3 regions of the Bradyrhizobium sp. 155 genome follow, and region 1 is predicted to be linked to each of the others. Evidence: predicted binding sites of a transcription regulator. Region 1 holds the regulator's gene; each other region holds the start of a gene.
What was found. Region 1 encodes LexA, which represses DNA repair genes until DNA is damaged. Its sites were predicted from a motif close to TGTTCNNNNTGTGTTCNG; they were not measured.
Positions count from the first base shown of each region.

Region 1 (7,034 bases):
TACCGATCGTTTCGTGCTGCGCGTCACGGCGATGGAGGCGCAGCGCAGCGACGTCAGGCTCGAGCGCGTGCGCCTGTCGGTCCGCAAGGGCACCGCGCCGGAGGTCGGTAGCTTCGTTCAGCTGAAGGCACGGCTGATGCCGCCACTCGCGCCGGTGCGGCCCGGCAGCTACGACTTTTCGCGTGACATGTTCTTCCAGGGCATCGGCGCCTCCGGCTTCGCGATGGGCGCCATCACGGTGGCGTCGCCGCCTGAGACCGGCGGCTTACGGCTGCGTTACGCGGCCTTCATGCAAGGCCTGCGCGATGCGATCGATGCCCGCATCCGGGCGACGCTCGACGGCGACAATCGGGCGATCGCGACCGCGCTGCTCACCGGGCGGCGCGATGCGATCACCACGCCCGTCAACGATGCGATGTTCATCTCCGGCCTCGGCCACGTGCTCTCGATCTCCGGTTATCACATGGCCGTCGTTGCCGGCGTCGTGTTCTTCGCGGTGCGCGCGCTGCTCGCTCTGATCCCCGGATTGGCGGCCGGCTTCGCCATCAAGAAATGGTCGGCCGCCGCCGCGCTGGTCGCCGCTGCGTTCTACCTGCTGCTGTCGGGCGCGGAGGTCGCCACGCAAAGGTCGTTCTTCATGACGGCGGTGGTGCTGATCGCGGTGATGGTCGATCGCCGCGCCATCACCTTCCGCACGCTTGCTGTGGCTGCGCTGATCGTGCTGGCGGTCGCGCCGGAAGCGCTGGTGCATCCGAGTTTTCAGATGTCGTTTGCGGCAACGCTCGGCTTGGTCGCACTGGTGCAGATCGGCATGCCCAATTTGTTTGCCTCGCCGGACAATTCGGCGACTGCGCGCATTGCGATGTGGGGTGGGCGCGAGATTGCGATGCTGTTCATGGCTTCGCTGATTGCGGGACTTGCGACGACGCCCTATGCCGCCTTTCATTTCCACCGTGTCACGCCGTTCGGCGTGCTCGCCAATCTCGGCGCGATGCCGGTGGTCTCTGCGCTGGTGATGCCGGCGGGGCTGTTGGGGCTGCTTGCTGCGCCGTTCGGGCTGGACAGCGTGTTCTGGTGGCTGATGGGGATTGGCATCGAGTGGATGGTCGCGGTCTCGCGCTGGGTCGCGGCCTTGCCGGGCGCGGTGGGCCGCATCCCGGCGTTCGGGATCGCGCCGCTGATCGCGGCGAGCCTGGGAATCATTGTGCTCGGCTTGTTGCGCACGCCGCTGCGCTGGTCCGGCGCCCTGGTGCTGCTGGCAGCGATCCTCTGGGGACTGTCGGCGCGGCAGCCCGACATCCTGATTGCCGGGGATGGCGCCAGCGTCGCGGTGCGGGGCAGGGACGGATATCTGCACCTGATCAGGACGAACAAGGACAGCTTTCTGCTCAAGGAATGGCTCGCTGCCGACGCCGATCCGCGCGATGCGGGCAGAGCCTCGCTTGCCGATGGCGTGTCCTGCGACGAATCCGGCTGCGTGACGCCACTGGCCGACGGGAGGCTGGTCGCGCTGGCACTGCGCGTCGACGCTCTCGCGGACGATTGCAGTCGGGCCGCGCTGGTGGTGACGACTCGTCCCGCACCGCCTGATTGCGCGGCGATGGTGGTCGATCGGCAGCGGCTCGCCAGCCAGAGCGCGCTGGCGCTGACGCAGCGTGGTGACGGTTTTGTGGTTCAGGCAGTGAGGGCGAGAGGCACGAGCCGCCCCTGGTTGCCGGCCGGCGCCGGCGAGGGTGATTTCGACGGCAGCCTCGCGCCAAAGTCGACCGCGCCTCGCATCAAGGACGCAACGCCGGCGGACACCGACCTGCAAGCCGACGATTGATCTGATGGTGCGGAGCAACGCAGTGGTTCGGTGCGTCCGTTCGGATTAGCGGGGTGCAAACCACACCATCTCGCCGGCCACGGCCGGCGATGGCGATTTAATCCTGACCTCCGACTTCGTAGCCGGAGGGCGGCTCTGTCAGCCGATCGGCAGGTGCGTGACGGTCGGCTGCCTGTCGGCGGTGATCTGCGCCTTGTGCTCGCGCTCGGTGACCGACTGAGTCACCGGCAGTTGCAGCACCGTCGCGCGCTGGCCTTCGACGAGCTGCGTCACCAGCACGTATTTGCCGTCGGGGAATTCGATCGCATCATGATGGCGGTCGGGAACGTGCGGATCGATCTTGCCGAACTTGCCCACGCGGGAATTGATGGTGCGCGTCCAGATCCAGCGATTGTCGTAGCGGACGTCGTCGGCGAAGGCGAGCTCCGTCCCCGGCAGCAGGCAGACGGCAACAGACGGATCGGCTGCAGAGGCGAAGCCGCGCGTCGAGGTGCCGCGGAAGCTTGTCGTGACGATCGTCTCGCCGACTTCGGCGGGGCGCGACGCGACGGCATGTAGGCTGTAGTCACACATCGGGTGCTCCTCATGCTGGGATAGCAACCCGCGTCTCTTATCGAGGCGCAGGCCTCTATCAGAGTGGAAGCACGAACGCTCTGCTTGGTTGTGGGCAAATCTGCGGCTGGCTTCCGCAAGCCGCGATCACATTATCTTTCCCGAATTCAATAGGAACAAAGCTCGCCGCGATGCATTCGGGAGGCGCGTACGCGAACATTGCCAACTTGGCTGCAACGGCCGAACTTGACCGCTGGTCGCTGTTTCCTCGAACAACCGAGCCGCGAAGCGGTGCTGCTTGAAGCGGTGCTGCTTCGTCGGCGTGGCGAGGAGCCAGCGTTGGAGGAGGGGCCGGATAGTCTGTGCAGAACCAGAAAGGCTATCCAGCCGGAGCGGACGATGATCCGCTCCAATCTCTGACCGGCGATGTCGATCGGAAGCGCGCGAGGCGCCAAGCACCTCCGGCATGAAGTGCTTCCGATATGAAGTACTGCCGATAGAAAGACTCCCGGTATCAGTACTTCCGGTAAAGCCCGATCAGCTTGCCCTGAATCTTCACCCGGTTGGGCGGCAGGATGCGGACCTCATAGGCCGCGTTGGCGGGCTCGAGCGCGATCGAGGCGCCGCGACGGCGGAAGCGCTTCAGCGTCGCTTCCTCGTCGTCGATCAGCGCCACCACGATGTCGCCGGTATCGGCGCTCTCGTTGCGCTGGATCAGGGCCATGTCGCCGTCGAGAATGCCGGCTTCGACCATCGAGTCGCCGCGCACTTCCAGCGCGTAATGCTCGCCCGAGCCGAGCATGTCAGGCGGTACGCTGATAGTATGGCTGCGGGTCTGCAACGCCTCGATCGGCGTGCCGGCCGCGATGCGGCCCATCACCGGCACCGCGACGGGACGTTCGCCCTCGTCAGCGGGCAGGCTCGCGCTCGCACGCACCTTGCCGAGATTGCCCTCGATGACGCTCGGCGTGAAGCCGCGGCGGCTGCCAGCGGCTGCCTGGAGCTCCGGCAGCTTGATGACTTCAATCGCACGGGCGCGGTTGGGCAGGCGTCGGATGAAGCCACGCTCCTCGAGCGCCGTGATCAGGCGATGGATGCCCGACTTCGAGCGCAGATCGAGCGCATCCTTCATCTCGTCGAAGGAGGGCGGCACGCCGCTTTCCTTCAGACGTTCACTGATGAACCGCAGAAGCTCGTATTGTTTGCGCGTTAACATCTCGACCAAAGTCCCCCGGTTGATGTCGTCCGATTCCGAGACGCTGAATTCGGCCATAAGCCGCTGCATGCTCGAAACAAATCATGAACAGACACTATATGTTCGATACATGTTCCGCAACTGCTTAATTTACCGTGAACAGAGCAAAGTGCGCGGAACGCGCGTTGCGGGGGCGCTCAGACGGGGAGCCGCAACACTTCGCAAGCCGTGCCGGCTTCGGCCTTCGGCGCGAATGGTGCGCGGACGAGAAGTACCTGTGCTGCAGCGAGATTCGCAAGCAGCGAAGAGTCCTGATGATTGACGGGAACAACGACGCGTGTGCCATCGTCACGCTCCTCAAGATGCGCGCGCAGATAGTCCTCGCGCTGGTCGTTGGCGCCGACGTCGCGGCCGAGCACGGCGCGTTCACGGCGATGGTGAATCACTGAACGGCCCGACAGGGCGCGAATCAGCGGCACCATGAACAGGAAAGCGCACACGTAGGACGATACGGGATTGCCCGGCAGGCCGATCACACCCATTGCGCCGAGTCGCCCGTGCATCATCGGCTTGCCTGGCCGCATCGCGATCTTCCAGAACGCCATCGCGATGCCTTCGTCCCGCAGTGCCTGCTGGACCAGATCGTGGTCGCCGACCGATGCGCCGCCGGTCGTGATCAGGACGTCGGCGCCGCTCTCGCGGGCGCGGCGGATGCCGGCGGTGGTGGCCTCGAGCGTGTCGGCGGCAATACCGAGGTCGATGGTCTCGGCGCCCTCGCTGCGGGCGAGCGCGTGCAGGGCGTAGCCGTTGGAATAGACGATCTGGCCGTGGCCGGGCGTGGTGCCCGGCATCACCAGCTCGTCGCCGGTGGCGAGAATCGCGACCTTCGGACGCCTGACAACGGCAAGGTGCGGATGATTCATCCCGGCGGCGAGCGCGAGGTCTCGCTCGGTCAGACGGCTTCCCTTGCGCAGGAGCACGTCGCCCTCGCGGAAATCGACGCCGGCGGGGCGGATGTGCCGGCCGGCGATCGCGGCTTCCTTGATCGTGATGCGCTTGCCGGCGGCGACCGTGTCCTCCTGGATCACGACGGCGTCCGCGCCAAAGGGAACGACGCCGCCGGTGAAGATCCGCACGGCCTCGCCGGCTCCGACCGTCCCCTCGAACGGTCGGCCCGCTGCGACTTCGCCGATGACGGTGAGCTCCGAATCGATCGTCGCGGCATCGGCCGCGCGCACCGCGTAGCCGTCCATCGCCGACATCGCTTGCGGCGGCTGCGTGCGCCGCGCCACGACGTCACGCGCGAGCACGCGATGGTAGGCCTCGTCGAGGGAAATCATTTCTTCCGGCAGCGGCTCTGCACCCGCCAGCACCGCGGCAAGCGCGTCAGAAACCGGCATCAAGGCCACGGCGAAAACTCCTGCTCGGCACGTTCGGGCGAATGTTCCGCACGTCTTCTAGCCGAGCGCAGGCGCAGAGGCAAAAGCGGCTGAGCAGGCACAGTCATCCCGCCCCTTCACATTGTTCCGGAAGGCAGGATCAAGCGCGTCGCGGCATGATCCGAAGGAGGTCACAGATCGGCAGGAGAGTGGTCATGGAAGCGACGAAAATCATGGCAAGGCGAGAACGCGCCATGGCCTGAATCGATCAGCTCCCTGCCTGCCCGGGAGTTACGTCGGGCGCCTTGGATCCCTGATCCTTGTCGGGCAGCGGGTCGGCTTGGGATTTCAGGTCGGCGGCCTTGCTCACAAGCTTGGCGGAAAGGTCCGAATCTGAAGTTGTCCTCGCGAATTCAAGAAGAAGAGAGGCCTGCTTGGTGAGGTAGGTTTTGCCCAGCACGATGATGCATCCGTCCGTAGAAGTCCCAACGGACTCTAAGAGTCCGGAAGGCGGTATTCCGTTCCCGGAACTCTGTATAAAAATGCACAAAGTGATCCGGTTCCTCAATTTTTCAAAATTGGTCCGTCGGGCCGTGCCGTCGTGGGTTTCGCGACAACGGACGTCGTCAAATGCCCAATGCCTTCAATGCGTTCCCGACGTCACGCGGCGAGGTCACATGCACCGTCATCAAGCCGCGCGCGCGCGCTCCCTCGATGTTTTCGGCAAGATCGTCGAAGAACACGATGCGCCCGGCGGGCACGCCGATCGCCGCAACGACGTGGTCGAAGGCCTCCGCATCCGGTTTGCGCAGGCCGATGCTGGACGACAAATACAGCTCGCGGAAATGGCCGAGGAGGTCGGCATATTCCCTCGAGAAATGGTCCACGTGCGGCCGGTTGGTGTTGGAGAAAGCATAGAGCGGCATCTGTTTCGCTGCGCGCGGCAGCAGCTCGGCGATGTCAGGCATTTCGCCGGCGAAAATCGCGTTCCAGCCTTCCAGGAATTGCGCGTCCGAAATGCCGATTCCGAGCGAGGCTCGCAATGAGGCGAAATAGTCCTCATCGCTGATCTTCCCCATCTCGTGCAACCGATAGGCTTCGCTGTCCCGCACATAGCGCGCGACGATGGCTTCGGGCTTGCAGCCGGCATGTCCCGCCCAGCAGGCGATCGCCTTGGAGAAATCGATATCGAGCACGACGCGGCCGAGATCGAACAGGAGCGCATCCGCGCTGCCGGGAGAGAGCGATGTCACCTGCGTCCTTTCACTCAGTATCGATACGGCTCGTGGTCGAACAGCGGAAACGCGCTGAACACACTCGGCGCGTTGGTTGCGGTCGCCTGGTGCAGGCAGGATTTGTTGACCTCGGCGAACGAGGTCGCACCCAAGAGGCCGAGGCAGCGCAGCACTTCGTCCTCGAGCAGTTCCAGCATGCGCGCCACGCCGGCTTCGCCGGCCGCCGCCAGCGCCCAGCATTGCAGCCGGCCGATGCCGACGAGGTCGGCGCCCGCCGCGATCGCCTTGACGATGTCGGTGCCGCGACAGACACCGCCATCGACCATGATCTTGGCGCGGCCGTTCACGGCGTCGACGATCTCGGGCAGCACGTGCATGGCGCCGCGACCGTGATCGAGCTGACGGCCGCCATGGTTGGAGACGTAGATCCATTCGACGCCGTGATCGATCGCGATCAGCGCGTCCTCTGGCGTCGCGATGCCCTTGAGGATCAGCGGGATCTTGAACTTGTCCTTGATCATCTTCACCGTCCGCCACTCCAGACCCTTCTGGTAATCGCCCCCGGTGGCGCGCAAGCGGCTCTCGCGAACGTAGCGCTTGGCGATGTCACGTTCGCGGCGGCTGTAGTGGGCGGTGTCGACGGTCAGGCAGAAGGCGGCGTAGGCGTTCTTCTCGGCCCGGCTGACGACGTCGGCGACGAAGGCGTCATCGCCGCGCACATAGAGCTGGTAGAGCCGCAGCGCGTCGGACGCAGCTTCGGCGGTCTTTTCTAGGCCGGGCTCGGACACCGAACTGAGCATGTGCGCCGCACCGAAAGTGCCGCAGGCGCGTGCCACGCTCGCCGCACC
Region 1 is NZ_CP064704.1:3,639,870-3,646,903, forward strand. It holds partial or broken gene IVA93_RS17735 (ComEC/Rec2 family competence protein) at 1-1,825, shown strand, start outside; gene IVA93_RS17740 (hypothetical protein) at 1,964-2,398, opposite strand; gene lexA (transcriptional repressor LexA) at 2,892-3,593, opposite strand; gene IVA93_RS17750 (molybdopterin molybdotransferase MoeA) at 3,770-4,981, opposite strand; gene IVA93_RS17755 (hypothetical protein) at 5,220-5,411, opposite strand; gene IVA93_RS17760 (HAD family hydrolase) at 5,578-6,204, opposite strand; gene IVA93_RS17765 (alpha-hydroxy acid oxidase) at 6,219-7,034, opposite strand, start outside.

Region 2 (7,034 bases), 1.7 Mb from region 1:
CGACCAACGGAACACTTCGGGGATTCGCTGCTGATGGCGCAGGACGCTCACACCGCAACATCATGGCCGCTGTTTCGCTCACTCGCGTCCTATTCGCTGCCGGGCGATTTGATGGCCGGCCTGACGCTCGCGGCAATCGCGATCCCAGAGCAGATGGCCACGGCGCGGCTCGGCGGCTTCGCGCCGCAGATCGGCTTCTTCGCCTTCATGGCGGGATCGCTCGGCTTTGCGATGCTCGGCGGAAACCGCTTCCTGTCCTGCGGCGCCGATTCCACGATCACGCCGATCTTCGCCGGCGGGCTGGCGGCGCTGGCCGCCGCCGGCTCGCCTGAGTATCAGGGCCTCGCGATCGCGCTGGCACTGATGGTCGGCGCAATGATGCTGGCCGGCGGCGCCTTCCGCCTCGGCGGCATCGCCAATCTCTTGTCCGTGCCCGTCATGGTCGGTTTCCTCGCCGGCATCTCCGTCCACATCATCGTGTCGCAATTACCGGGCGTGCTGGGCCTGGACTCGCCGAACGGGCCGACGCTCGATCGCATCGGTGTGCTCGCAAGCGAGCTCGGCCGCACCAATCCCTTCACGCTATGCATCGGCTTCGGTGTGCTGGCCGTGGTCTTCGTCGCCGAGAAGATCAGCGCAAAAATTCCGGGCGCGCTGATCGGGCTCGTCGCCGCGACCCTGGCCACGATCGCGCTCGGCCTCGAGAGCAAGGGCGTCAATGTCGTAGGCCTCGTGCCGGGGACGCTGCCGCGGCCGACCTTCCCCGAGCTTGCACCGGAGCAATGGGTCCGCCTCGTGCCGCTCGCCTTTGTCATCACGGTCGTGGTGATGGTGCAGACCGCGGCGACGACGCGCTCATTCCCGTCCGATCCCGACAAGCCGGCCGATGTCGATCGCGATTTTCTCGGCGCGGGCGTAGGCTGCGTGCTGTCGGGCCTGTTCGGCGCGTTTCCGGTCAACGCCAGCCCGCCGCGGACGGGCATTGTCGCCGAGACCGGCGGACAATCGCAGCTCGCGGGTCTCGCCGCCGCTGCGATCGTGCTGGCGCTGCTCGCGTTTGGAACGGGATTGCTGCAGCACGTTCCAGACGCAGCCCTCGGCGGCATCCTGCTGTTCGTCGCGCTGCGCATCATCCGCGTGAAGCAGATCGTCACGATCTATCGCCAATCCCCCAGCGAATTCCTGCTGATCGCCGCCACCGCCGCGCTGATCATCGTGCTGCCGATCCAGCAAGGCGCGTTCCTCGGCATCGTGCTGTCGCTGCTGCACGGCATCTGGAGCACGACGCGCGCGCGGCTGGTCGAGTTCGAGCGCGTGCCGGGCACCACGATCTGGTGGCCGGCACATCCGCACATCGCCGGCGAGCGCATCGCCGGCGTCGCCGTGCTCGGGCTGCAGGCGCCGCTGTCCTTCCTCAACGCGCCCGGCTTTCGCAGCGACGTGATCAAGGTGCTCGGCACGATGCCGCCACAGCTGCTGGTGCTGGAGGCGAGCGGCATGGTCGAGATCGACTTCACCGCCGCGCAGATCCTGCTGGACGTGTTCAGGGCGTGCAGCGAACAGGGCGTCACCGTCGCGCTGGCCCGGCTGGAATCAGTGCGCGCGCAGGACGCGTTCGAGCGGTTTAGATTGTTCGACGCCCTGCCGAGAGAGCGTGTCTTCCACAGCGTCGACGAGGCCGTGCGGAAGTTGGCGCGATAACTGGGCTCACTGCGCCAATGGCGGGTGATCGCGCTGGATCGTTTCGCGGATCCAGCTGGCATGGATCGCGCGAAACAGGATTTGCGCCGTCTTGAGGTCGTTCGCCTTCATGCAGAGATCGACGATGCGACGGACTGCGTCGTCGCGCATCAGTCCATCCGAGATCTTCATCGCGATTTCCATCGCGACTTTCGCCGCGCGCTCGTAGCGCTCGCTGTCGCGCTTGTCGCTGCGCGCGCTACCTGCCGCGCTCGCCGCAGCGGCGTCACAGATCGCACGGATGCGCTCGGCGGCCTCGATGTCGCCGAGCGGCCGTTCGATCGCTTCGTCCCAGACGTCCTGACGCGTCTTGCGCGCGAACCACTGCATTGCCTGCTCCGTGGTGAGGGAGCGAGCATAAACGGCGGCCACGCCGCGCGCTACGCCTCCGGTACGATCTTCCCGGGATTGAAGATGTTCTGCGGATCGAGCGCCTTTTTCAGCGCCCGCATCGCGTCGATCGCCTCGGGGCCGAGCTCCGCCTTGAGGTATTTCTGCTTGCCCTGACCGATGCCGTGCTCGCCGGTGCAGGTGCCGTCCATCGCCTGCGCGCGCTCGACCAGCCGATGCATGAACTCCTCGCCGCGCGCCATCTCGTCGGCATCGTTGGTGTCGCAGACCAGCGAGCAGTGGAAATTGCCGTCGCCGACATGGCCGACGATCGGCGACAACAGGTTGAGGCGCTTGAGATCTTCCTCGGTCGCGCCGACGCATTCGGCAAGCCGCGAGATCGGCACGCAGACGTCGGTCGCGACCACCCCGATGCTGTCGCCGGGCCGCAGCGCTTTCACCGACCAATAGGCGTCGTGCCGCGCCTGCCACAGCTTTGTGCGATCCTCCGGCTTGGTGGTCCAGGAGAAGTCGCCGCCGCCGCAATCCCTGGCGATCTCGCCGAAGGCCTTGGACTGTTCGGCGACCTCGATCTCGCTGCCGTGGAATTCCATCAGCAGCAGCGGCGTTTCGGGCAGGGTCAACTTCGAATAGGCGTTGCAGGCCCGCACCTGCGCGGCGTTGAGCAGCTCGATGCGCGCCACGGGAATGCCGGTCTGGATCGCCAGGATCACGGCCTGACACGCCCCGTGCACGGTCTCGAACGACACCGCTCCGGCCGCGATCGTATCGGGGATGCCGCGCAGGCGGATGGTCAGCTCCGAGATGATGCCGAGCGTGCCCTCGGCGCCGACGAACAGATGCGTCAGGTCGTAGCCGGCGGATGATTTCTTCGCACGCGTGCCGGTCGTGATGATCTCGCCGTCGCCGCGGACCACTTTCAGCGCCAGCACACTGTCGCGCATGGTGCCGTAGCGCACCGCATTGGTGCCGGAAGCGCGGGTCGAGGCCATGCCACCGAGGGAAGCGTCCGCGCCGGGGTCGATCGGGAAGAACAGGCCCTGGTCGCGCAGATGCTCGTTGAGCGCCTTGCGGGTCACCCCGGGCTGGATCACGCAGTCGAGGTCCTCGGCATGCACCGCGAGCACCTTGTTCATGTCGCGCAGGTCGATGCAAATTCCGCCGGCGGGTGCGTTGACCTGGCCCTCGAGCGAGGTGCCGGTGCCGAAGGCGATGACAGGCACGCCGTTTTTCGCGCAGATCCGCACCACGTCCTGGATGTCGGCAGTCTCCTGCGCCATCACCACGCCGTCCGGCGGCTGGTTCACGATCCATGTGGTGGTATGGCCGTGCTGCTCGCGGACGGCTTGCGAGGTGATGAGGCGGTTGCCGAACCGCGCGGCAAGTTGCTCCAGCGCGCTCGCGAGGGCTTTCGGCGCCGGCCGCGGCGGATTATTGGTGATGGTCGTACCCACGGACGTTCCTCCCGACGAGACGAACCGTGGCAAAGGACATCTCACCGGTCAAGTCAAGCGACCGGACGCATAGCTGGGGAAGGACACATGCCGGAGACTGCTGCCACAACGATCGAGGGCGTGCCGTTCCGCTCGTCAATCATGCAGATCGAGCCGCAATGGATCGACTACAACGGCCACCTCAACATGGCCTATTACAACGTGATGTTCGACCGCGCGATCGACCAGATGTGGCTGACGCTCGGGATCGGACCGGGCTACATGAAGGAGCGCGGCGGCTCGACCTTCACCGCCGAATGCCACGTGCGGTATTTGCGCGAAATCCACCTCGACGATCCCGTGCAGGTCTCGGTCTGGCTGCTGGAAGCCGACGACAAGCGGCTGCACACCTTCCAGGAGCTGCGGCACGCGACCGAAGGATGGCTGTCCGCCACATCGGAAAACATGTCGCTTCACATCGACATGGGCTCACGAAAGGTGGCGGCTTTTCCCCCAGACATCCGTGAGCGCATCGCAGCGGTGGTCAAGGCCCACAGCGCCGTCCCGCGGCCCGAGGGCATCGGCCGGAACGTGGCGATGCCCTCGAAGCGGTAAGCGCGCTAAACCCTGTTACGACCCCGTGCCAGTCCGACAACGGCCGAGACCAGGAACAACACGACTGCGATGAAGAAGATGATCTTGGCGATTTCGATCGACGCGCCGGCGAGGCCGCCAAAGCCCAGGATACCGGCGATCAGGGCGATAACCAGAAACGTAACTACCCAGCTAAGCATGATCCGAACCTCTGTTTCGATGTCTGTCTGCGATCGGCGCGGCTGACGCGCCTCACTTGCAGAACCAATCGCCAACTCGGAACAATGGTTCCGGGCCGCTGAAGCCGGAAATTCGCCTGACCGACAGGAACAAATTGGCTTTCGGCGCACGTGGAAAACCCCTGTCCGCGGCCCCATATAGGGACCAATCCCTGTTAAGAAGGCTCCCCTTTCACCACCCCGCGGTGCCAACGTGGGGCAAATGATTCGCATGACCGAGCCGAGCAAGATCACGTCCCAGAGCGTCCCCGACCACCAGCCCGCAGCCGGCGGCATCGCCGCGCGTGCGCGCGCCTCGGTAGGCCCGCAATACCTGTCCGGGCTCAATCCGGAGCAGCGCGAGGCTGTGGAGACGCTGGACGGGCCGGTTCTGGTGCTGGCCGGCGCCGGCACCGGCAAGACCCGCGTGCTGACCACGCGCATCGCCCACATCCTGAGCCAGGGCCGCGCCCGCCCATCCGAAATCCTGTCGGTGACCTTCACCAACAAGGCCGCGCGCGAAATGAAACATCGGCTCGGCCAGATGCTCGGCCATGCCGTCGAAGGCATGCCGTGGCTCGGCACCTTCCACTCCATCGGCGGGCGCATCCTGCGCACCCACGCCGAGCTGGCGCAGCTCAAGTCGAACTTCACCGTGCTCGACGTCGACGATCAGGTCCGACTGCTCAAGCAGCTTCTGCAAGCCGACAATATCGACGACAAGCGCTGGCCGGCGCGCATGCTGGCCGGGCTGATCGACGGCTGGAAGAACCGCGGCCTGACGCCGTCGCAGGTGCCGTCGGGCGAAGCCGCCGTGTTCGCCAACGGCAAGGGCGGCAAGCTCTATGCGAGCTACCAGGAGCGGCTGAAGATCCTGAACGCCGCCGATTTCGGCGATCTGCTGCTCGAGGACATCCGCATCTTCCGCGAGCACCCGGATATCCTGCGGCAGTACCAGCAGCGCTTCAAATTCATCCTGGTCGATGAGTATCAAGACACCAACGTCGCTCAATATCTGTGGCTGCGGCTGCTGTCCCAAGCGCCGACTTCTTTTGCCTCTCCCCGCGTGCGGGGAGAGGTCGGATCGCCCGGCAGCGCAATTGCGCGCCCGAGCGATCCGGGTGAGGGGGACTCTCAGCAAGCTGAGCTCGTGGAGGCAGCCCCTCATCCTGACCTTCTCAGCGCGAGCGAAGCTCGTCGCGACCCCGCAAGCGGGGAGAAGGAGCAGACGCGCCACGTCAAAAACATCTGCTGCGTCGGCGACGACGACCAGTCGATCTATGGCTGGCGCGGCGCGGAGGTCGACAACATCCTGCGCTTCGACCATGATTTCCCCGGCGCCAAGGTCATCCGCCTCGAGCGCAACTACCGCTCGACGGGCCACATCCTCGCCGCCGCCTCGCACCTGATCGCCCACAACGAGGGCCGGCTCGGCAAGACGCTGCGCACCGAGGACCAGGACGGCGAGAAGGTCACGGTAACAGGCTCTTGGGATTCGGAAGAGGAAGCCCGCGGCATCGGCGAGGAGATCGAGCAGATCCAGCGCCAGGGCGACAAGCTCAACGAGATCGCGATTCTGGTGCGCGCCTCCTACCAGATGCGCGAGTTCGAGGACCGCTTCGTCACGCTCGGCCTGCCCTATCGCGTCATCGGCGGCCCGCGCTTCTACGAGCGCGCCGAGATCCGCGATGCGCTGGCTTATCTCCGCGTCATCAATTCACCGGCCGACGATCTCGCCTTCGAGCGCATCGTCAACACGCCCAAGCGCGGCCTGGGCGATGCCACCGTGCAGATGCTGCACGATCACGCCCGCAAGCGCCGCATCCCGCTGTTCGAGGCGGCGCGCGCGGTGGTCGAGACCGATGAGCTGAAGCCGAAGGCGCGCGGCTCCTTGCGCGACGTCGTCGCCCAGTTCGACCGCTGGCGCGCCCAGCGCGAGGTCACCTCGCACACCGAGCTCGCCGAGATCGTGCTCGACGAGAGCGGCTACACCGAGATGTGGCAGAAGGACCGTTCGGCGGACGCCGCGGGTCGGCTCGAAAACCTCAAGGAGCTGGTGCGCTCGATGGAGGAGTTCGAGAACCTGCAAGGGTTTTTGGAGCACATCTCACTGGTGATGGACCGCGACAGCGGCGCCGACGAGGACGCGGTGTCGCTGATGACGCTGCATTCGGCCAAGGGGCTGGAATTCGACAACGTGTTCCTGCCCGGCTGGGAGGAAGGCCTGTTTCCGAGCCAGCGCACGTTGGACGAACAGGGCCGCGCCGGCCTCGAGGAAGAGCGCCGGCTCGGTCATGTCGGCCTGACCCGGGCCCGCCGCCGCGCCAAAATCTATTTTGCCACCAACCGCCGGATCCACGGCACCTGGTCGACCACGATCCCCTCGCGCTTTCTCGACGAACTGCCCGCGGCCAATGTCGAGATCACGGAATCCAAGGGCGGCTCGGCCTGGGGCGGCACCGGCGGCTACGGCGCCTCCCGCTTCGACGACATGGAAGCGTTCGGCTCCACCTATTCGACCCCGGGCTGGCAGCGCGCCCAGGCCAATCGCAATCGCGGCGGCGGTGGCGGCGGCAATGGCGGCCGCGGCAGTTTCGAGGAACAGGCCTCGTCGTTTTCGTCCCAGTCGTCCTCGCCCGATTTCGGCAGCTTCTCCTCGCGCCGCCGCGGGCCGCTGACGATCGAGGGCGAGCTGGTG
Region 2 is NZ_CP064704.1:1,910,874-1,917,907, reverse strand. It holds gene IVA93_RS09325 (SulP family inorganic anion transporter) at 34-1,701, shown strand; gene IVA93_RS09320 (hypothetical protein) at 1,708-2,070, opposite strand; gene IVA93_RS09315 (FAD-binding oxidoreductase) at 2,121-3,545, opposite strand; gene IVA93_RS09310 (thioesterase family protein) at 3,633-4,139, shown strand; gene IVA93_RS09305 (DUF1328 domain-containing protein) at 4,145-4,318, opposite strand; gene IVA93_RS09300 (ATP-dependent helicase) at 4,560-7,034, shown strand, end outside.
Region 2: a site for LexA is predicted at 4,378-4,395, ahead of IVA93_RS09300 (ATP-dependent helicase). Genes of this name have one in related genera too.

Region 3 (7,034 bases), 3.1 Mb from region 1:
GCTCGATGCCGACCTCGGCGGCCAGGATTCAGGCGCGCTGCTCCAGCAGATCCGCGCCCTCGACGGCACCGTCGGCGCGCGGCTGGTGTTTGAGCACTAGCACTGCATTGACGAGCGGCCGCAGGGCGCCTTGAATGCGGCCTGCTGACATAACGAACAGAAACTCAGGGGGAAACGATGGCGCAAATCCATGTGAAGCTGTGCGCATTGCTGGTGGGCGCAGCGGGCGCGCTGGGCGCGAATTCCGCTTCAGCGGTGACGCTGACTGAGGATGCGGACACTGTCTGCAAGGGCCTCGTCGGCGGCGCTGACGCCGTGAAGGTGGATTCGGCGACGTTGCTGGCGCCGTCGCAACTGGCCGTCGCCGAACGCGGCCCGACGCCGTCGGGGCGCGTCACGCCCGCCAATCCCGGCTTCTGCAAGGTGCTCGGCCACATCGATCCCACCGATCCCAAGGCGCCGCCGATCAAGTTTCAGGTCAATTTGCCCGTCGAATGGAACGGCCGTTCGCTGCAATATGGCGGCGGCGGATTCAATGGCGTGCTGATCACGGGCCTGGCGCTGCCGCCGGCCTATCCCTTCGACAAGCCGTCGCCGCTCGCGCGCGGCTTCGTCACCTACGGCACCGATTCCGGTCACGAGTCCAAGCCGGGCGAGCCGCCGCAGCTGTTCGCGCTCAACGACGAAGCCTTCGAGAATTTCGCCCATCGCGCCTACAAGAAGGTGCGCGATGCCGCCGTCGCGCTGATGCAGCGCGCTTACGGCAAGGCGCCGGAGAAAATGTACTTCATGGGGTCGTCCGAAGGCGGCCGCGAAGGCCTCACCATGGCGCAGCGCTACCCTGATGATTTCGACGGCATCTTTGCTCGCGTGCCCGTCATCAACTGGGTCGGCCTGCAGCATGCCGGCACGCGTTCGGGGCTCGTGACCATGGGTGATGGCTGGATCAATCCGGCGCAGGTGAAGCTAGTCGGCGATGCCGTGCGGGCCGCTTGCGACAAGGCCGACGGCTCCGATGACGCGCTGGTGCAAGATCCCGTTTCCTGCAAGGCGGCCTTCAAGGTGGAGACGCTGCGTTGCGCGAGCGGCAAGACGGGCGATCAGTGCCTCACCGACGCACAGATCAAGGCGATCGAGACCTTGCATGCGACCTACAAATTCCCGTTCGCGCTCGCCAATGGCCTCGACGATTATCCGGGCTGGGGCGTGTCGGGCGAGGACACGCCGGCGGTCGGCCCGACCGGCGGCTGGGTCGCGTGGTGGCTTGGCACGGCGCCTCCCGCGCAGCCGCCCGCGCCCAATAATGGCATCGCCTGGATCTACGGCGCCGGCGGCATCCAATACGTGTTCGCGCGCGATCCCAAGCTCGACGTGACGACGTATAAGCCCGAAGCGCACAAGGCGCGGCTGCTCGAGGTCTCCAGCCTGATGGATTCCACCGACCCCGACCTCAGCCGCTTCCGCGCTCGCGGCGGCCGGCTGATCATGCTCGAACATATGGCGGACTACGCGCAAAGCCCCTATGCCGGCATCCGCTATTTCGAGAACGTCGAACGCAAGGTCGGCAAAGCCGAGACGGCCGAGTTCGCGCGGCTCTACACCGCGCCAGGGGTCGACCATGTCGGCTCCGGCGCGCCGGCCAATGTCGACATGCTGAGCGTGCTGGTCGACTGGGTCGAAAAGGGCAGGGCGCCCGGCGATCTGGAAGTTACCGAGCAGAAGGTCGAGGCGCCGTCGTTTGCGACGCTTCGCGCGCTGCCGCTGTGCCGCTGGCCGGCCTGGCCGCACTACAAGAGCGGCCCAGTGACGGAGGCGTCGAGCTTCATGTGCGCGCCGTAGCAGGCGCGCCACTTCGGAGCGTCACCCGGTGGCCATTGCCTGCGCGCCGCCGAGCAGCTGCGCGTTAAGCCGGCCGCCGGAGAACAGCATGTCGTCAAGCGCCTCGTCGATATCGGCCGAGATCACGGTGTTGCCGCCGTCCCGCGCGATGCTTCCTTGCGCCAGCCGCCGCATCAGCTCCTTGATGAAGGCGCAACTCGTGCCCTCGCTGCGTCGGGCAGCCTCCGCGATCACGGCCCCCTCGAGCGGCAATCCCCTGCCGTAGAGCCGGACCAGCTTGCCGCGGCCGGTCTCGTCTGGCAGCGGCACTTCGATGGCTTGATCGATGCGGCCGGGGCGACCCGCGAGAGCTCCCTCGAGGTCCTCCGGCCGGTTGGTGGTCAGGACGAACAGGATGTCGGCGTCTTCCTTCAGCCCGTCCATCTCGTTGAGCAGCTTGTTCAGCATGGATTCCTCACACGGCCCCATGTCATCGCGGTCGCGGGCGATGAGATCGACATCCTCGATCACCACCATCGACGGCTGGAGCAACCGTGCCAGGCTCATATAGGCGCCGAGCAGACCGATCTGCTCGGCCGTGATGATCAGCGTCGTATGCCCGGGCAAATGCGTTGCGAGATAACGGATCGTGTGGGTCTTGCCAGTGCCCGGCGGCCCGTACAGCAAGATGCCTTTGCGTGTCGATTGACCCAGCCGGCGCAATTGGTCTCGGGTGTTGACGAAGGTCAGAACGTTGCGATCGAGCAGCCGCAGGGTCTGCTCCGGCAGGATCACCTCGTCGCGCGCGACCTGCGGCAAGCGATGCACCGTGATGCCGCGCGAGCGACCGCGATAGTCGGAATCGGCATCGAGCGACAGGATCTTGCCGCGATAGGTCCGCGCAGCCTGTACGGCTTCTTCCAATTCACTGAAGCATTGCTGGACGAGAGCCGCGCCTGCGGAACCTGAGGGTACCAGGATTTCGATCCGAATTCCGGGCTCGCGACTGTATTCGCGGTGTGCGCAGAGCAAAACCGCATAGCGGAGATGATCCTGCTCACACAGCCACAGCCCGTTATCCAGACACTTGACCGGGCTCTTCTCGCCTACGTCGACGTCGGAATATTGCAGCGGGGCAATCGCGATCGCATAGCGGCCCTCCTTGAGCAGTCGTGGAATCGACAGCGTTTCGTAGCGCTGCTCCTCGTTCAGTCCCACCAGCCGGATGGCCTTGCCGAAGAGCCGGTCGACGGCGGCCTGGAGATCGACCCGCATGTGGCCGGGAAATTGGCGGATCGTGGTCACGAGTTTGCTGCGCGCAGTGCTGGCAAGGTGCCAATCGAGAATGTCGCATGCAAAGTCGAAATTCTCCTCTCGCTCGTTCGAGGGCTCATCCGCCGCACGCATGCATTCGCTGCACAGCCAGACCGTGCGGCTGCCGATACGAACGTCGGTCTGTCCCTCAGGCTTGCCACAGAGTTCGCAAGGACTCTTGACCGCCTCTAGCGTGACCTGCAGTTGGTGGCCGGCCAATTCGATGGATTGTTGCGCAGATTTGAAAAGGGCTTCGGCAACCGATTGCGGGTAAGGTCCGCAAACCGCTTTTTCCTTCTGCTCGATCTGGGTGATCAGCGCGGTCGCTTCACGGTCTGATTTGCCGAAAACCTGCCGAAGCAGATCCATCACGAATTGGTCCGGCGTATCATCGTCATTATGAATTATGAGCTGGGTCGGCTGGTTCTCGCCACGCATACTGTTCATCACGAAAGGCCTCCGGGACAATCTATGATTGAATAGAACGAATAGAGAACATAAAGGGAAGCGGCCGTCAAGCGTGACGGCGGCGGCTAATTGCGATTGGTGGGTGAGGTCCTGGTGCGCCGGGGCCGCCCTGTTCCTCGACGACTGCCGCGGCACATGTCCAGCTGCCGTCCTTTGACAATCTGATCCGCCTCGATTATCTATTTCGCATGCGAAATAAAGACGAGGGCGCGAGACACCATCGGTTGATCTACCTGTTGAGCGTGGCGCAGCGGCGCGTGCAGCGCTGGATGGCGGCGCAGCCTTCGAGCGAGGTCACGCCGGCGCAAGCGGGGCTGCTGTTCATCCTCGGCAAGCAGAACGGCGTCCTGATGGGTGAGGTGGGCGCGGCGCTCGACATGGGGCCGGCCGGCATCTCGGGGCTGGTCGACCGTACGGCGGCGGCTAAACTGGTCGAGCGGCGCGCGGATCACGAGGATGGTCGCGCCTGGCGCGTCTGGCTGACGCCGAAGGGGCGGACGGCACTGGCGCAGGCGAAGGCCAGCGCGGCACGGGTCAACGCGGCGTTGACGGACGGATTCACCAGTGCGGAGATCGATATCGTCGCGCGCTGGCTGACCAGCATTCAGGACAAGTTTCCAAGACAGCTTTCAACAGAGCTTTCTAGAGATCCATAGGAATAGAGGAGAGACCCATGACCGAGCACGTCCGGATCCGGAACGACGGCGGAATTCTCACGCTCACGCTGGCACGCCCCGACAAGAAGAATGCGCTGACGGATGCGATGTACGGCAAGCTCGCCGATGCCATCGAATCAGCCGAGCACGATCCGTCGGTCCGCGTGATCCTGATCCGCGGCGAAGGCGACATGTTTACCGCCGGCAACGATGTCGGCGAGTTCGCGGCGGTCGCGGCGGGCAAGTCGGAAGGAAGCCGCAACGTCGTGCGCTTCATCCAGTCGCTGGCGCGCTGCTCCCGGCCCTTGGTGGCCGCGGTGCAGGGCCGCGCCGTCGGCGTCGGCACCACGATGCTGCTGCATTGCGACCTCGTCGTGCTTGCCGCCAACGCGCAATTGTCGACGCCCTTCGTCAGCCTCGCACTGGTGCCGGAAGCAGCTTCCAGCCTGCTGATGCCGGCGCGCATCGGCTATGCGCGGGCCTACGAGATGTTCGCGCTGGGCGAGACGGTGCCGGCCAAATCCGCGCTGGAATGGGGGCTCGCCAACCGCGTCGTGCCGCTCGACAAGCTCGATGCCGAGGCGCTCGCGCTGGCGCAGCGTCTTGCCCGTCAGCCGGCCGGCGCACTCACCGCCACCAAGAAGCTGATGCGCAACGGCGAGACGCTGGTCGCGCAGATGAATGCCGAAGGCGAGCAGTTCGGGCTGCGCCTGCGCACCGCTGAGGCGCGCGAGGCCTTCACGGCGTTCGCGGAACGCCGCCCGCCGGATTTCACCAAGGTTGCGTGATATCCGGGACTGCGCTGAGGCTCGTCGGGCCGGAAACTCACGCCCATTCGATTAAAACCTTAACGGAACATTGGCATGTCGCGGGCAAGGTGGCGCTCGAAAGAATAGGCCCCCGACCCAGGCCCCCGACACCATGGCAATGTTTAAGAAATCGGTAAGTTCGCTCCTTCTGACCTTGATGGCCCTGCTGGCTGCGGGTGCGCTGGCCTCCACGGCGATCCAGATGGTTGGGGCGTTCGGCCGCTATAGCGACAGCCTCGAGACCGCGCGGCTTGCCGCGGCCGACAAGGCGATCTTCCATGGCGTGCTGGCGCTGCGCAACAATCGCGGCGATGCCCAGAGCGCGATCCTCGGCGAGGATGATCCGCGAGCAAAACTCGAGGCGGCGGAGAAGGCCGAGCAGGGCGGCTATGACGCCATCGGCGCCGCGCTCGCCACCGTCGATTTCGCCCGCCGCGACGAACTCGCTGGCACATTGAAGCAGGGCTGGAGCGCCGCCGCGCCGCAGTTCCAGCTGTTCTACGACGAGGCCAAGCGCCCGCGCGCGGAGCGCAAGATCGAGCGCACCAACTCCTGGTATGATGGCGTCACCAAGGTGATCGAAACGGCCAACCTCGCTTCCACCGCGGTGTCGAACCGCGCCTGGATGGACGACCCCTTCATCGCCCGCATGATCCAGGTCCGGCGCTTCGCCTGGCAGGTGCGCGATCGTTATGGTATCCATTGTTCGTCCCTTCGCTCCAACGTCAACGCCAGCAAGCCGCTCGACGACGCTCAGAAGCGGTCAGTGGCGCAATGGGATGGCACGATCGCCTCCGGTTGGGCGGGCATGGCCGAGTTGCTGGCCGCGCCCGGCGTGGCGGCGGAGCTGGTGACGGCAGCGGCGGACGCGAAGGCCAAGACCGACGGTGCCCTCAAGCAGATCGGCGACCTCACCAAGAATTTCGACGGCAGCGGTAAGCCCGCGATGCCCGCCGCGGAATGGAATACGCTGTGTCAGTCACCCTTTGCGTCCATCGTCGCGGTGGCGAACAAGGCGCTCGACCAGTCGATCGTCCGGGCGGAAACGGTGCAGGCCAAGGCGCTCACCAATCTCGTCGTGCAGTCGCTCGCGTTCCTGCTCGCGCTGGCCGTGACCCTGACCGGCGTGTACGTGGTGCGCAATCGCCTGATGCGCCCGGTGCGCGCCATCCTGGACGCGATCGCCAAGATCAGCGCCCGCGACTACGCGACGCCCGTCCCGCAATCCAGGTATCCCGACGAGTTTGGCACCATGGCGGCCGCACTCGAAAGCCTGCGCGAGAGCGCGGCGACCGCGGAACGCCTGGGCCAGGAGCGCGAATCGCAGCAGGCGCTCCAGCTCGCCCGCTCCGGCACCGTCGATGCGGCCTGCCGCAGTTTCGACGACACCGTGCAAGCCGTCATTCACAGCGTTGCGGCGTCGACCAAGGAGCTCGATGCCACCGCGACTGACGTCCGCTCACTGGTTTCGGAATCGAGCAGCCAGACCGCGGCGGTCTCCTCCTCCGCCGAGCAGGCCACCAACAATCTCGAGACCATCGCAGCGGCGACCGAAGAACTCTCGGCGTCCGTCGGCGAGATCTCCGCGCAGGTGCAGGCCAGCGCCCGCGAGGCCCGCGAAGCCGTGTCGCAGGCAGCGCAGACCAATGCGACGGTCGAAATCCTCGATCAGACCGCTGGCCGCATCGGCGAGGTCGTGAAGATGATCAACGCCATCGCAGGGCAGACCAATCTCCTGGCGTTGAACGCCACCATCGAAGCCGCGCGCGCGGGCGAGGCCGGCCGCGGCTTCGCCGTGGTCGCCGGCGAGGTCAAGAGCCTCGCTTCGCAGACGGCGACGGCGACGGAAGAAATCTCCCGCCAGGTCGCGGAGATCCAGGGCGCGACGGGCCAGGCGGTCGCGGCCATCCGCGCGATCGGCGGCGCGATCAGCGGCATCGACGAAAAGATGACGGCGATCGCGGCAGCG
Region 3 is NZ_CP064704.1:525,781-532,814, forward strand. It holds gene serA (phosphoglycerate dehydrogenase) at 1-100, shown strand, start outside; gene IVA93_RS02510 (tannase/feruloyl esterase family alpha/beta hydrolase) at 178-1,839, shown strand; gene IVA93_RS02515 (ATP-dependent Clp protease adaptor ClpS) at 1,861-3,579, opposite strand; gene IVA93_RS02520 (MarR family winged helix-turn-helix transcriptional regulator) at 3,789-4,256, shown strand; gene IVA93_RS02525 (enoyl-CoA hydratase) at 4,274-5,044, shown strand; gene IVA93_RS02530 (methyl-accepting chemotaxis protein) at 5,178-7,034, shown strand, end outside.
Region 3: a site for LexA is predicted at 3,613-3,630, ahead of IVA93_RS02515 (ATP-dependent Clp protease adaptor ClpS). Genes of this name have one in related genera too.